DNA from 3 places in the Photobacterium sp. Alg240-V54 genome. Region 1 is predicted to be linked to each of the others. Evidence: predicted binding sites of a transcription regulator. Region 1 holds the regulator's gene; each other region holds the start of a gene.
What was found. Region 1 encodes PurR, which represses purine synthesis genes. Its sites were predicted from a motif close to TNANGNAAACGTTTNCNTNA; they were not measured.

Region 2: a site for PurR is predicted at 2,201-2,220, ahead of G6R09_RS11660 (uracil-xanthine permease family protein). Genes of this name have one in related genera too.
Region 3: a site for PurR is predicted at 2,082-2,101, ahead of pyrD (quinone-dependent dihydroorotate dehydrogenase). Genes of this name have one in related genera too.

The regions. Positions count from the first base shown of each region.
Region 1 is NZ_UNRL01000004.1:149,597-154,052, reverse strand. Features, by position in the region: gene G6R09_RS12455 (hemin ABC transporter substrate-binding protein) at 1-570, shown strand, start outside; gene G6R09_RS12450 (iron ABC transporter permease) at 589-1,626, shown strand; gene G6R09_RS12445 (heme ABC transporter ATP-binding protein) at 1,623-2,420, shown strand; gene purR (HTH-type transcriptional repressor PurR) at 2,804-3,808, shown strand; gene G6R09_RS12435 (TfoX/Sxy family DNA transformation protein) at 4,186-4,456, shown strand, end outside.
Region 2 is NZ_UNRL01000003.1:571,231-575,686, forward strand. Features, by position in the region: gene wrbA (NAD(P)H:quinone oxidoreductase) at 1-282, shown strand, start outside; gene G6R09_RS11650 (DUF2069 domain-containing protein) at 297-719, shown strand; partial or broken gene G6R09_RS11655 (DUF2066 domain-containing protein) at 822-1,913, opposite strand; gene G6R09_RS11660 (uracil-xanthine permease family protein) at 2,262-3,515, shown strand; gene upp (uracil phosphoribosyltransferase) at 3,612-4,238, opposite strand; gene purM (phosphoribosylformylglycinamidine cyclo-ligase) at 4,437-4,456, shown strand, end outside.
Region 3 is NZ_UNRL01000004.1:360,376-364,831, forward strand. Features, by position in the region: gene G6R09_RS13355 (NAD-glutamate dehydrogenase) at 1-1,990, shown strand, start outside; gene pyrD (quinone-dependent dihydroorotate dehydrogenase) at 2,268-3,278, shown strand; gene G6R09_RS13365 (cell division protein ZapC) at 3,494-4,036, shown strand.

The DNA.
Region 1 (4,456 bases):
TTAACCCTTTTAAAACAGTCAGGGGTTGAAGTGGATATCGTCAATGGCGGTGAAACAGTGGCTGATTTACTGCATCGTATTGATCAAGTCGCGGCATTAACCCAACATCAACAGCAAGCGCAGCAACTTAAGCAACAACTCCAAACCAGCGTGGATGCCATCAAACAGCACAATTTAGATCAACAACACCCGCTTAAAAAGGTGTTGTTTTTAATGATCCATGATGGTCGTCCAATCAGTATTGCGGGCAAAAATACCACCGCCGATAGCATTATTACTTTAGCAGGTGCAATTAATCCTGCCGCGCAATTAGTGGCTAATTATAAGCCAGTATCAACGGAAGCTATTTTGCAGATGCAACCCGACATTATTTTATTAAGTGATCGCACCACTGCATCAATTAACAACATGCAACAGTTGCTGGAAAAAATGCCCATGTTAGCGGCAACACCTGCGGCAAAAAACAATGCCATTGCGGTGATTGACGGTACAGCCCTGATTGGAGGATTAGGTATTCACAGTATTAATGAAGCCATGCGCCTTAATGGTGTTTTTTATCCACAATCGTAAATTGAGATCAATGTCGTCATGAATGTTACTCGTATTTCTCCCTCCGTCATTTACGTGATCAGTATCTGTTCGCTTTTATTTGCGCTACTCAGTTCGATTGCGATAGGGCCGATGGATATTAGCTATAAAGACAGCTTTATTGCCCTGTTACCCGGCGAGCATCACCTTGCGACTCATGTTGATTTAGTGATCCATCAAATACGGTTACCACGGACATTATTATGTATTGCGATTGGCGCTATATTGGCAATTTGTGGTGCCGTGTTACAAGGGTTATTTCGTAACCCTCTTGCCGACCCTGGTATTATTGGTATATCAGGCGGTGCTGGCCTAGGAGCGGCATTTGCAATCATTTTATTTGCTCCGCTGATGACGCATTACCCACTATTAATGAACATTGGTGCCGTACCCTTTTTTGCTTTTTTAGGTGGCGCAATAAGTACTTATTTGGTGTATCACCTTGGTACTGACAAAAATGGCACCTCTGTCGTGGTTATGCTGCTTGCAGGGGTTGCGATTGGTGCAATATCTGGCGCAGGACTGGGGTTATTAAATTACATTGCTGATGACCAAGCCCTACGTGATTTCTCTTTATGGTCTATGGGCTCACTTGCTGGGGCTACATGGTCTGGTATTGGGTTAGCTTTTATAAGCCTTATCGTGATTTATTATTATTGTTACCGTCAAGCAAATGCACTTAATGCGTTTTTATTAGGTGAAGCCGAAGCCCGTCATATGGGGGTTGATGTTCAACACCTTAAACGCAGTTTAATTATTGTGTGTGCCGCAGGAGTTGGGATCACCGTTGCGATTACCGGCCCAATTGGTTTTATTGGTCTGGTTATTCCGCATTTAGGGCGCATGATTTCAGGCCCTAACCATAAGACATTGTTGCCAATATCGGCTATTTTAGGCGCTTTAATACTACTCGTCGCAGATATGATCGCCCGTAGTGCGTTTGCACCACAAGAACTTCCGGTAGGTATTATTACCGCTATTTTAGGCGCTCCATTTTTTATCTATCTACTTAATAAGCAAAAAGGCAGAATCGCATGACGGCGACACTCTCACACTCGACGGCGATTACAGCACGTAACTTACAGCTCACATTAGCCAATAAAGTGTTATTAGATAATTTCAGTATTGATATTAAAGCAGGTCAAGTTACTGCGCTATTAGGCCCTAATGGCGCGGGTAAAAGCACCTTGCTTAAAATCTTATGTGGTGAGATTTCACCTGAAAGTGGCGATGTGGCATTTTTCAATCGTGATATCAATGATTGGCAACGCGCAGAACTGGCGCGTCATTTAGGCATTCTACCGCAGCACAGTTCACTCTCTTTTAGCTTTACCTGTAAAGAAGTGGTAGAACTTGGCACTATGCCATTGTGTTTATCTCGCCAAGAAATCAATCACATCACTAACCAAACAATGGCTAATACCGATGTGCTTGAGCTTGCTCAGCGGTTGTATCCCACCTTATCTGGTGGTGAAAAACAACGGATCCATTTTGCACGAGTATTAACCCAATTAAGCCAAGCCGATGATAAATGCATTTTAATGTTAGATGAGCCAACTTCAGCCTTAGATTTAGCCCATCAACATAAAACGCTACAAATGGCACAAACGATGGCAGCTCAAGGTGCAGCGGTGATCGTGGTATTACATGATCTTAATTTAGCGGCCCAATATGCTCAGCGGATGGTAATTATTCAACATGGAAAAATTCAAGCCGATGGCACACCATGGCAAGCATTAAATCCGGCAGTGATTAATACTGTCTATGGTTGGCAAGTTTCTGTTCACCGCCATCCTATCCATGATTACCCTTATCTATTATCAGCATGTTAACTAACCACACATGATGAGTCCATCAAGTAAATTTCAGTAACACTACGATAAATTTGCTGAAATTTACGTTTTTTTGTTGATAGCATCAAATATTTTAATCCAAAACAATAGAATCGTTGCACTACGCGAAACACTCAGTAAAATGTGAACGCAAGCGATTACACTTGAAAAATATGTAATAATTATAAAGCCGCAAAATAGATGCGGATTTTGTTGTTGGATACTATTTAAGTATGTAACAGATACATAATCGGTGCCAAATTGAATAATTAACGAGACGACTAACGCAATAAGATGGATTTTATATCTCTCAGTGATTACTCAATTTGGTACCACACCATTGGCTAGAATCATTTCTAGCGCTCATTATTAGAAGAATAAATATGGCAACCATTAAAGATGTTGCACGTATGGCTGGTGTTTCAACGACAACAGTCTCACACGTGATCAATAAAACGCGCTTTGTCGCAGAAGCAACGCAGAAAAAAGTTCTTGCTGCCGTTGAAGATCTTAACTACGCACCAAGCGCAGTGGCACGCAGTTTAAAATGTAACACGACTCGTACCATCGGTATGCTGGTGACTAAATCAACCAACCCATTTTTTGCTGAAGTTGTGCATGGTGTTGAAGAGTATTGTTACCGTGAAGGTTACACTCTGATCTTATGTAATACCGAAGGCAACCTTTCTAAGCAACGCGATTACTTACGCATGTTGGCAGAAAAACGTGTCGATGGCTTATTAGTAATGTGTTCAGATCTCGATCAGAAGTTATTGGATCTACTTGAGCGCCAAAAAGATTTACCTATGGTAGTCATGGATTGGGGCCCAGAAAGCCCACATACTGATAAAATTCAAGATAATGCCGAACAAGGTGGCTATATTGCGACTAAATATTTTATCGAACATGGTCATACCCGTATCGGTTGTCTATCTGGCCACAATGATAAATCGACCTGTCGTGAGCGCTTAAAAGGCTTCAATAAAGCGATGACAGAAGCAAATTTAGAGGTTAACCAAGACTGGATCCTTGAAGGCGATTTTGAGTGTGATTCTGCTGTCGAAGCTGCTGAGAAATATATTGCGATGACTGATCGCCCAACCGCTATTTTTTGTTTTAATGACATTATGGCGATGGCACTGATTAGTACCTTTGAACAAGCGGGACTACGCGTACCGAATGACATTTCTATCATTGGTTATGACAACATTGATCTTGCGCCCTACTTTGCGCCGCCACTAACGACTATCCACCAGCCAAAACGTCGCTTAGGTAAAACAGCAATTAAAATTTTGATGGCACGAATGAAAGACAAAGATCACGAACCTCAAATTTTTGAAATGGCCCCTGCTATCGTTGAACGAAAATCTGTTAAAGATCTACGCTAATAGCGTTATCTATTTATCAAGCCAATAATTATATTGGCTTTTTTTTCCTATCAATATAATTCCCCTGCCTCTAAACGCTATTAAAACGTTGTTTCTTACCAAGAAATATGAGCGATATCACATATTCATCAGCTTTCATCAATATTCAAACTTCACTTGTTAAAAGATAGAATATAATGATTCATGTAAATACATATAATAGTAAGCAAAAGACTTACAAACTATAAATAAAACTTCGCTATTGATAAGTCTATTTATAGAGTAATACATGAATGATTTAAAGTAGTTCGTTTGTGATGTAAATAACTTTATTAATAAAAGTAAAACGACAACTACTTTAATGTTAGGTGACACTCATTTATTCACCGAGTAGAAGTATGGACAAACCAATATTAAAAGATTCATTAAAACTATTAGACCATTTAGGTAATGTAAAATCGCGTTCTATGTTTGGCGGTTTTGGTATTTTCGCAGGAGAAGCAATGTTTGCTCTTGTGGTAAATAATAAACTCCACCTACGTGCAAACGCGAAAACAGAAGAGGAATTTAAACAAGCGGGTTTAGAACCATATATTTATAAAAAACGTGGTTTCCCTGTCATTACAAAACATTACGCTATTCTTGATGAATGGTGGCAACACCCAGAGA
Region 2 (4,456 bases), on a different contig from region 1:
ATTGGTAAGCCAGCTTGCGTATTTACATCATCGTCATCGCTGCACGGCGGCCAAGAAACTACGCTACAATCAATGATGTTACCTCTGTTGCATCATGGTATGTTGGTGGTAGGGATCCCCTATTCTGAGCCCTTATTACACACCACCAGCCACGGTGGAACACCTTATGGCGCATCACATGTTAATCATGGCACTAACAAACAGCTCCACGCTGATGAAATAGCACTTGCTCAAGCTATCGGCCGACGTTTAGCAACGATTGCATGTAAATTAAGTGGCTAAAAAAGGATCATTTCATGCCCAAAATGCAACCTTTAACCTATTTTGCACGTCAATCTGCACTATTGTGTCATTGCGGTTTAATTGTTTTTGTTGGCGCATGGCAATTATTACTGTCTCCCCACTTACACTTCTCTGCCGCTGTTATTGCTCTGGTATGGATAGCACCACTATTATTGCCCCTTGCCGGTATGGTCGCCGCTAAACCTTATACCCATGCATGGGCAAACTTTATTTTAATGTTTTATTTTATCCATGCCGCAACCCTTATAACGATTAACGAGGGTGAACGCAGCCTCGCAGCAATAGAGCTTATACTGGTAACATTTTGCTTTATCAGTAATATTCTCTTTTCCCGTTTACGCGCCAAAGAATTGGGAATTAAATTGAAACGCTTATCACAGCTTGAACGTGAAGAGCATGCCCGTTATAACGGCTAATCTTTACTCATTTTCATCGCTATAAAAAAGGCCTGTGTACATAAGTACTCAAGCCTTTTTTCACTTATCAGCGCTATCTATTCAGTTTAGATTAGAATGAAATTAACTATTCCAATCATAAACATTTTGTGGCGATACTGTTAATGGTGTCACTGATGATGTTGTTGCAGGAACCGCTGATGCTGTCGTTGTCGCACTTGTCGGTGCCACTGCTGGCGTTGGTACCGAATCAGCCGCAAAAGCTACCCCTGATTGAGCCTGACTCACTTGGTTGTCATGGCTGATCTCTTGACGGAATGCCTGCTCTGAACCTTGAAGATTCAATTGAAAAATAACACTATTACCTTTAATTCGCATCGCATTAGCACTGCCCACGGTGGTTAAGTTATTCAGCATTTTCTCTAGGGCAAAAAAGTCTTCTGTCGATTGAATATTATCAACTTCAATATTAACCTTACCACCAGCAACACCACCTAATACCACGGCATATTTATTGGCTAAATAATCCGTGACTTTATTGATCATCTGCGTCGATGTTTGTGCCAATGTACCAGATGCAGTACCCGCTATAGGTTGCGTGTCTGCTGTTGCAATTTTACTTGGTTGCTGGGGATAAAATTGCCAATTTAGGCTTACCGTACCATCCGGTTGTTGCTGTGCTTTAACCAATAACAAGCCATTGGCATGATAACGATGACTGGCCGCGGCGATTGGATCAATAAAGTTACCCCACAGATCTGACACATTAACTGCCGTTGCATCTGTTATATCACCAACCGGAAATGTTAATGGCAACCCACGGCTATCTGCTGCTTGTTTAGTATCATTAACTAATGCGTTAGTTGATTGATCCCACAAAATATTACGTTGCTGGTCATCACTATCAACCATCCACACTAAAATATTAGGACGTTGATCTTTCCAAATACTGGCTTTTGACTGCATCAATAATTGCTTGATCTGATTTTTATCAAAGCTTAGATCAAGTGCACGTTGGCCATCAACTTGGCTGTAACCAAATTGGCTTATATAACGACCACTGTTCGTAATTGCCGCTTTAATTGCTGGGTTGTTAAGAATATCAGTATTGCCTGATATTTTGACCAACACATTCGCCAGCCCTTGCTCGCGCGCGGCTTGATCAGCTTGTTGATCGCTTCCAATCAAAGCAACCTGGGTTTGATAAAGATCATTTACCGTCGCAGCGCGTACTGGCAATGCCAATACCGCTAAAAATAATAATGCAAATCGCAACATAGTAAGACTCATGGTTAATTCAAAAAATAGACCTAGTAAGACAGACAACAGGTTTTATCATTGGTGCCGTATCATAGCGCACAGTTTGTAAATTTCATTCGACAATTTCGACAATATAATTTTATCACTCACATTTTTGACTGCGAGATGACTATTGTCATGCAAATAAAGCGCCACTCGTTCTAAATTTAAACGATCATAAGTATATTTTAACTTTTATTCATATAGGCTACCGTTTGCTTACATGCTAGGATTGCGCGATTTTTTTACTTAGGAATACATATCATGATGCAGGTTCTTCAAGGTGCGCAAATGCTATTTGTCGCCTTTGGTGCATTGGTGCTGGTGCCATTACTCACCGGTTTAGATCCCAATGTTGCTTTATTTGGCGCAGGTGCTGGCACTCTTTTATTTCAGGTCGTAACTAAACGTTCTGTTCCTATTTTTCTTGCCTCATCTTTCGCTTTTATTGCTCCAATGATGTATGGCATTCAAACATGGGGGGTTGCTAGCACCATGGGTGGCCTAATGATGGCGGGTGTGGTCTATGTGATCATGGGTGGCATTATTAAAGTACGTGGGGTTGGTTTTATTCATCGTCTCTTGCCGCCAGTTGTCGTTGGCCCAGTGATCATGGTTATCGGTTTAGGGCTAGCGCCTGCCGCAGTTAATATGGCGGTCGGTAAAACTGGTGGTGGCGATGTTCAATTGATTGCTCACGATACCGCGTTATGGATCTCTGCTGTTTCTCTTAGCGTAACCATTATTTTAAGTGTGTTCGCGAAAGGCATTTTGAAATTAATCCCAATCGTCGGTGGCATTAGTGCTGGCTACATTACTAGCCTTGGTTTTGGGGTTATTGATTTTACACCTGTCATCCAAGCAAGCTGGCTTGCAGTACCAAACTTTACTCTACCCGAGTTCAATATCAATGCGGTGTTATTTATGATCCCGGTTGCGATTGCGCCAGCGGTCGAACATGTTGGCGATATTTTAGCGATTTCAAATGTGACAGGTAAAGATTACCTTAAAAAGCCAGGACTACACCGCACCATGGCAGGCGATGGCATTGCCACCATGGCAGCATCACTTATTGGCGCACCACCGAATACGACTTACTCAGAAGTAACTGGAGCGGTAATGCTAACCAAAGCATTTAATCCGGTGATCATGACTTGGGCAGCCGTTACCGCTATCGTATTGGCTTTTGTGGGTAAACTTGGCGCAGTATTACAAACCATTCCCGTACCTGTGATGGGCGGCATTATGATTTTATTATTTGGTTCGATTGCTACTGTTGGCTTAAATACGCTTATCAAAAATCAAGTTGATTTACATAAAGCCCGCAATCTAGTGATCGTTGCAGTAACCTTGGTGTTTGGTATTGGTGGTATGGCATTTGGTATTGGTGAGTTTAGCTTACAAGGTATCAGTTTATGTGGCATTGTTGCGATCTTACTAAATCTTATTCTGCCGCAAGATTTAGGTGAAAACAATGTGGTTGATAATGCTCAAATTGAAGATACAGAGCATTTGTAATTATCACGACAATTCATTGCCAATCACAATCAATAGTTAAAAAAAACCGGACTCACTTAGTCCGGTTTTTTATATCAGTGATAAACAATAGAATAATTATTTAGTACCGAAAATCTTATCGCCCGCATCACCAAGACCAGGAACAATATAGCCCTTGTCGTTTAGCTTCTCGTCAATAGCTGCTGTGTATAGCTCTACATCAGGATGGGCTTTTTCTAATGCTGCAATACCTTCAGGGGCTGCAACAAGTACCAACACTTTAAATTGTGTACAACCATGCTCTTTTAATAAATCAAGCGTTGCGATCATTGAACCGCCAGTTGCTAACATAGGATCAACAACCAATGCAATACGCTCATCGATATGTGACGCTAATTTATTAAAGTATGGTACTGGCTCTAACGTTTCTTCATCACGGTAGATACCAACAACACTAATACGTGCACTTGGCATATGCTCTAATACACCATCCATCATGCCTAAACCAGCACGAAGAATAGGTACTACCGTCACTTTTTTACCCTTTAGCTGATCAATCTCAACTGGACCATTCCAGCCTTCGATCATCACTTTTTCTGTTTCGAAGTCTGAAGTCGCTTCATACGTTAATAGGCTACCAACTTCGGTTGCCAATTCACGAAAACGCTTAGTGCTGATATCACCTTCACGCATAAGACCGATCTTATGTTTAACCAGTGGGTGTTTCACCTCAACGACTTTCATCTTGACTCCTGGGAACTAAATTATAAAAAATAAAAAATCGCATTATTATATACCATGCCAATCGATTGCCGATAGTATCAAATGTTTAATTGACTGAAATTTAATCGCGCAACAAATTAACGCAAACGTTTGCTCTAATGTAATGACTGCTGTTATCATACGCTGGTTTTTTACTTTAATACGTTTGAGGGATCATCTGTGAGCAACAAAAACTCTTC
Region 3 (4,456 bases), 210 kb from region 1:
ACAGATGGGGATCACAGCTAAAGGCGGATGGGAATCTGTTAAACGTCATTTTCGTGAATTGGGAATTGATTGCCAAGCAACACCATTTTCTTGTGTCGGTATTGGCGATATGGCTGGTGATGTGTTTGGTAATGGCATGTTACTTTCATCACATACACGTTTAGTTGCGGCTTTTAATCACCAACATATTTTTATTGATCCAGCCCCTGATGAACAGATTAGTTTTCAAGAACGATTGCGGTTATTTAAACTGCCACGCTCGAGTTGGCAAGATTATAATTCAACACTGATTTCTGCTGGTGGCGGCGTTTTTTCTCGGCGTAGTAAATCGATTAAACTCACGCCAGAAATCAAACAAAGACTGCAAACGAAAAAGCACAGCTGCACACCAAATGAATTGATTCAATTGATATTACAATTGGATGTTGATTTGGTGTGGAATGGCGGTATTGGAACTTATGTAAAAGCCATGTCGGAATCAAATGCTGATGTTGGCGATCGTGCTAATGATGGGTTGCGTATTAATGGCCACCAACTAAAAGCAAAGATTGTCGGTGAAGGTGGGAATTTAGGCTTAACTCAATTAGGACGGATTGAATATGCCACCCAAGGTGGACGGGTTAATTGTGATTTTATTGATAATGTCGGTGGTGTTGATTGTTCTGATAATGAAGTAAACATTAAAATTTTGCTCAATAGCCTCGTTGAAGAAGGTAATTTGACTTATAAGCAACGTAACGTGTTGTTAGATCGAATGGAAGCAGATGTGAGTCAGCAAGTATTGGCTGATGCTTATTGCCAAAGTGAATCCATTTCAGTGACACAATATCAACAAACAGCATTACTTAAAGAACAAATTAGGTTTATTCATCACTTAGAACGGATAGGGAAGTTAGATCGTTGTCTTGAGTATCTACCTGATGATGAAACCTTGATTGAAAGAGAAAAAGCAGCAATAGGCCTTACTCGACCTGAATTATCAGTGCTGGTGGCATACGGAAAGATGATCCTTAAACAACAATTAGAAAATGACGATATTGCCAATGATGCTTTTCATCGTAATCAGTTAATGGCCTATTTTCCATCAGCATTAAAAAAATACCAGCAACAGATGATCCATCATCCGTTAACCAAAGAAATTATTGCAACCGCGTTGGCAAATCAGATGTCAAATGAAATGGGGTGTAATTTCGTTACACGATTACAAGAAGAAACTGGATCATCAGTCGTTGATATTGCATCAGCCTACGTTGTTGGCCGTGAAATTTTTCATTTTCCTGATTTATATATAGCTATTAGGCAATTAGATAATCAACTAACGACGGATACCCAATATGATATGTTGTTTCAGTGTCGGCGAATGTTACGTCGAATAACACGGTGGTTGTTACGTAACCAGGATCGAAAATTAACGATAGAGCAGCAGATTGACTTTTATAAGCCTTATATTATTGATTTACGAGAAAACATAGAACGTTACCTTGTCACTGATGAAGTGAAAGAACATCAACACCAAGCTCAGCAATTAATTAATGTCGGTGTACCTCAAACATTGGCTGATAATATTGTGCGTTTACCCAGTCTATATTGTGCGCTCGATATTGGTCAAATAGCCGATCAGCAGCAACAGACGCTGAGTCATATTGCTCAAGTGTATTTTTTGGTTGGGGTCGATTTATCACTTCATTGGTTTTTGAAACAAATAAATAATCAGCCAGTAGAAAATCATTGGCAAGCATTAGCAAGAGCATCATTTAGAGAAGAACTTGATTGGCAGCAGCGACAACTAACGGTATCTGTTATTCAATATGTGGCGGCTCAACCACAAGATTGTGTAAGTCAATGGGTTGATGATCATCCTATTGCTATTCAACGTTGGGAGAGTGTATTAACAGAATTTAAAATAGGAACGGTGCATGAATTTGCTAAATTTGCTGTTGCACTAAGAGAGTTGACCCTATTAAACCTTCATTCTCAGTCTCGTAGCTGAGTGTAAATGCCTATGTGGTAGTTGCTAAATGGTTAACAATAGTAAGCTAAGTGTATGTGATTTGTTAGGTGGTGTCGATTTTGATATGTGTTAACGAAAACGTTTGCTTTTTGTGGCGTTTATTTTAAACAAGAGCGAATTATAACTCATTGTAAATATTGATATAAAATATAAGCCTCTGTTTTATTGATAATAATCAAACTAATAGGGATTGTATTTAGCACTATAACTGTGAATAATACCACCCCGTTTATACGGGATTTTTAATGGAGTTATAATGTTATATCGCATCGCACGATCCGCTATTTTCCAGTTGGATGCAGAAAAAGCACACGACCTCGCTATTCAAAACTTTTCTCGCTTTACTGGTACTCCACTTGATCTCTTCTATCGTCAACACGTACCAGAACGTCCTGTTGAAGTGATGGGCATTACGTTTAAAAATCCTGTTGGTCTGGCTGCTGGCCTTGATAAAAATGGCGAATGCATTGATGCATTTGGCGCAATGGGATTTGGCTTTGTTGAAGTTGGTACCGTAACACCACGTCCTCAGTCAGGAAATGATAAGCCACGTTTATTTCGTTTAATTCCAGCAGAGGGCATTATTAACCGTTTTGGTTTTAATAACCTTGGGGTTGATAACTTAGTTGAGAACGTGAAGAAGTCTACCTATGACGGCGTTATTGGTATTAATATCGGTAAAAATAAAGACACACCAATTGAAAAGGGTGCTGAAGACTATTTAATCTGTATGGAAAAAGTCTATCAGTATGCTGGTTATATTGCGGTAAATATCTCATCACCAAATACACCGGGATTACGCTCACTACAATATGGTGAAGCATTAGACGACTTGTTAGCACAATTAAAGCAAAAACAAGCAGAGCTTGCCGAAAAACATGGCAAATATGTTCCACTCGCACTTAAGATCGCCCCAGATCTTGATGATCAAGAAATTGTTCAAGTATGCGAATCACTTATTCGCAATAAGATTGATGGTGTTATTGGTACTAATACTACGCTAGATCGTACCATGGTAGAAGGTATGGATCATTGTGATGAGATGGGAGGCTTAAGCGGTCGTCCATTACAAAACAAGAGTACTGATGTTATTCGTAAAATGGCAATTGCTTTAAATGGCGCACTACCGATTATTGGTGTAGGCGGTATCGATTCAGCAATGGCTGCACGTGAAAAGATTCATGCCGGTGCTCAATTAGTTCAAGTTTATACTGGATTTATTTATCATGGTCCTCGGCTAGTTAAAGATATTGTGAATGGTCTTTAATATACCAGCATGATGTAACGTTCAGTTTATTTTATTGATTAAGCCAAATTGATTATTATTTTCAATTTGGCTTTTTTATATCTAAAAATTAAAAATCTCACAAAAATACAGATTTAGCATTAATGTATTTTCTAAAATTTTCCTCTTTTAATTTACCATCGGTGACGTAAAATTTTGTCTATAATCTAGACACATAGCAAGCTAGAGAGGACGTGATGTTAACACCGAATAATTCTTGGTATTGGCAATTTGATACTAAGAGAAATACATTAATGTTAGAACTTGGTAATGAATTATTGTTTTGCGTGGCTATACCAGCAAAGCAATTAACCGTTGAAGCAAAATCTATTTCAAATCAAATCTTCACTGTGGCAGATGTCGCGGCTTACCAAACATTTAAAGAAGGTATGGTTGATTTACCATTATCAGAAGTACGAAAATCTGAGCTAGCTTTAAATGCAGTTGCTGCATATAGGTTTCAAAAACCATTGATGTTAAGAAGTTGGTTTTTTGCTCCACAAGCAGGAGTTGATCCTGATTGGGGTGAGGTGGTTATTTTAAAAACGGCTAATGATTATGCGCGGTTTATTATTATAGAAACTGACGGTAACTCAAGCCTCTGTATGTTAGCTGATGTAACCCCAATAAAACTAGATCATGATAAGGAGCTTAACTTTTCAGATACTATTCGAGTGATGAATAATCGCATCTCACCTTATTCTGGAATATTGCCTATGGGCTTTGCGTTAGTAGGGTAGGGAGTTACTTTTATGTAGCTCCCTATTTTTACTCTTTTGCTAGTAGCATTCGTTCCACCATTTCATTTGTTATTCCTCCCTGTATTTTATTGCCGTTCCTCGTATCGAAATAAAGATCCCCACTTAGTTAAGTCATCGTACTTTGTATATTTGTTAGCGTTACGCATCTATCAGTGCAATCTATTTGTGCCTGTGGTTGGCTAACCTTATATCGTTGCTTAATCGAATTGCTGTGTTTATTCAATATCGATCCATTCTTTGATCTTGCAGGTGGTATTAGATCAAAGCAAAGACAAAAAAGTGATATTAAGTCGTAATAACATGTGATCATGATCTAAAAACTAGGCATTTTAGTATAAAAAACGACCGAATAAATAGTATCAATACGCTTGTAAATGGTTTTATTTGTTGCTGTTAATG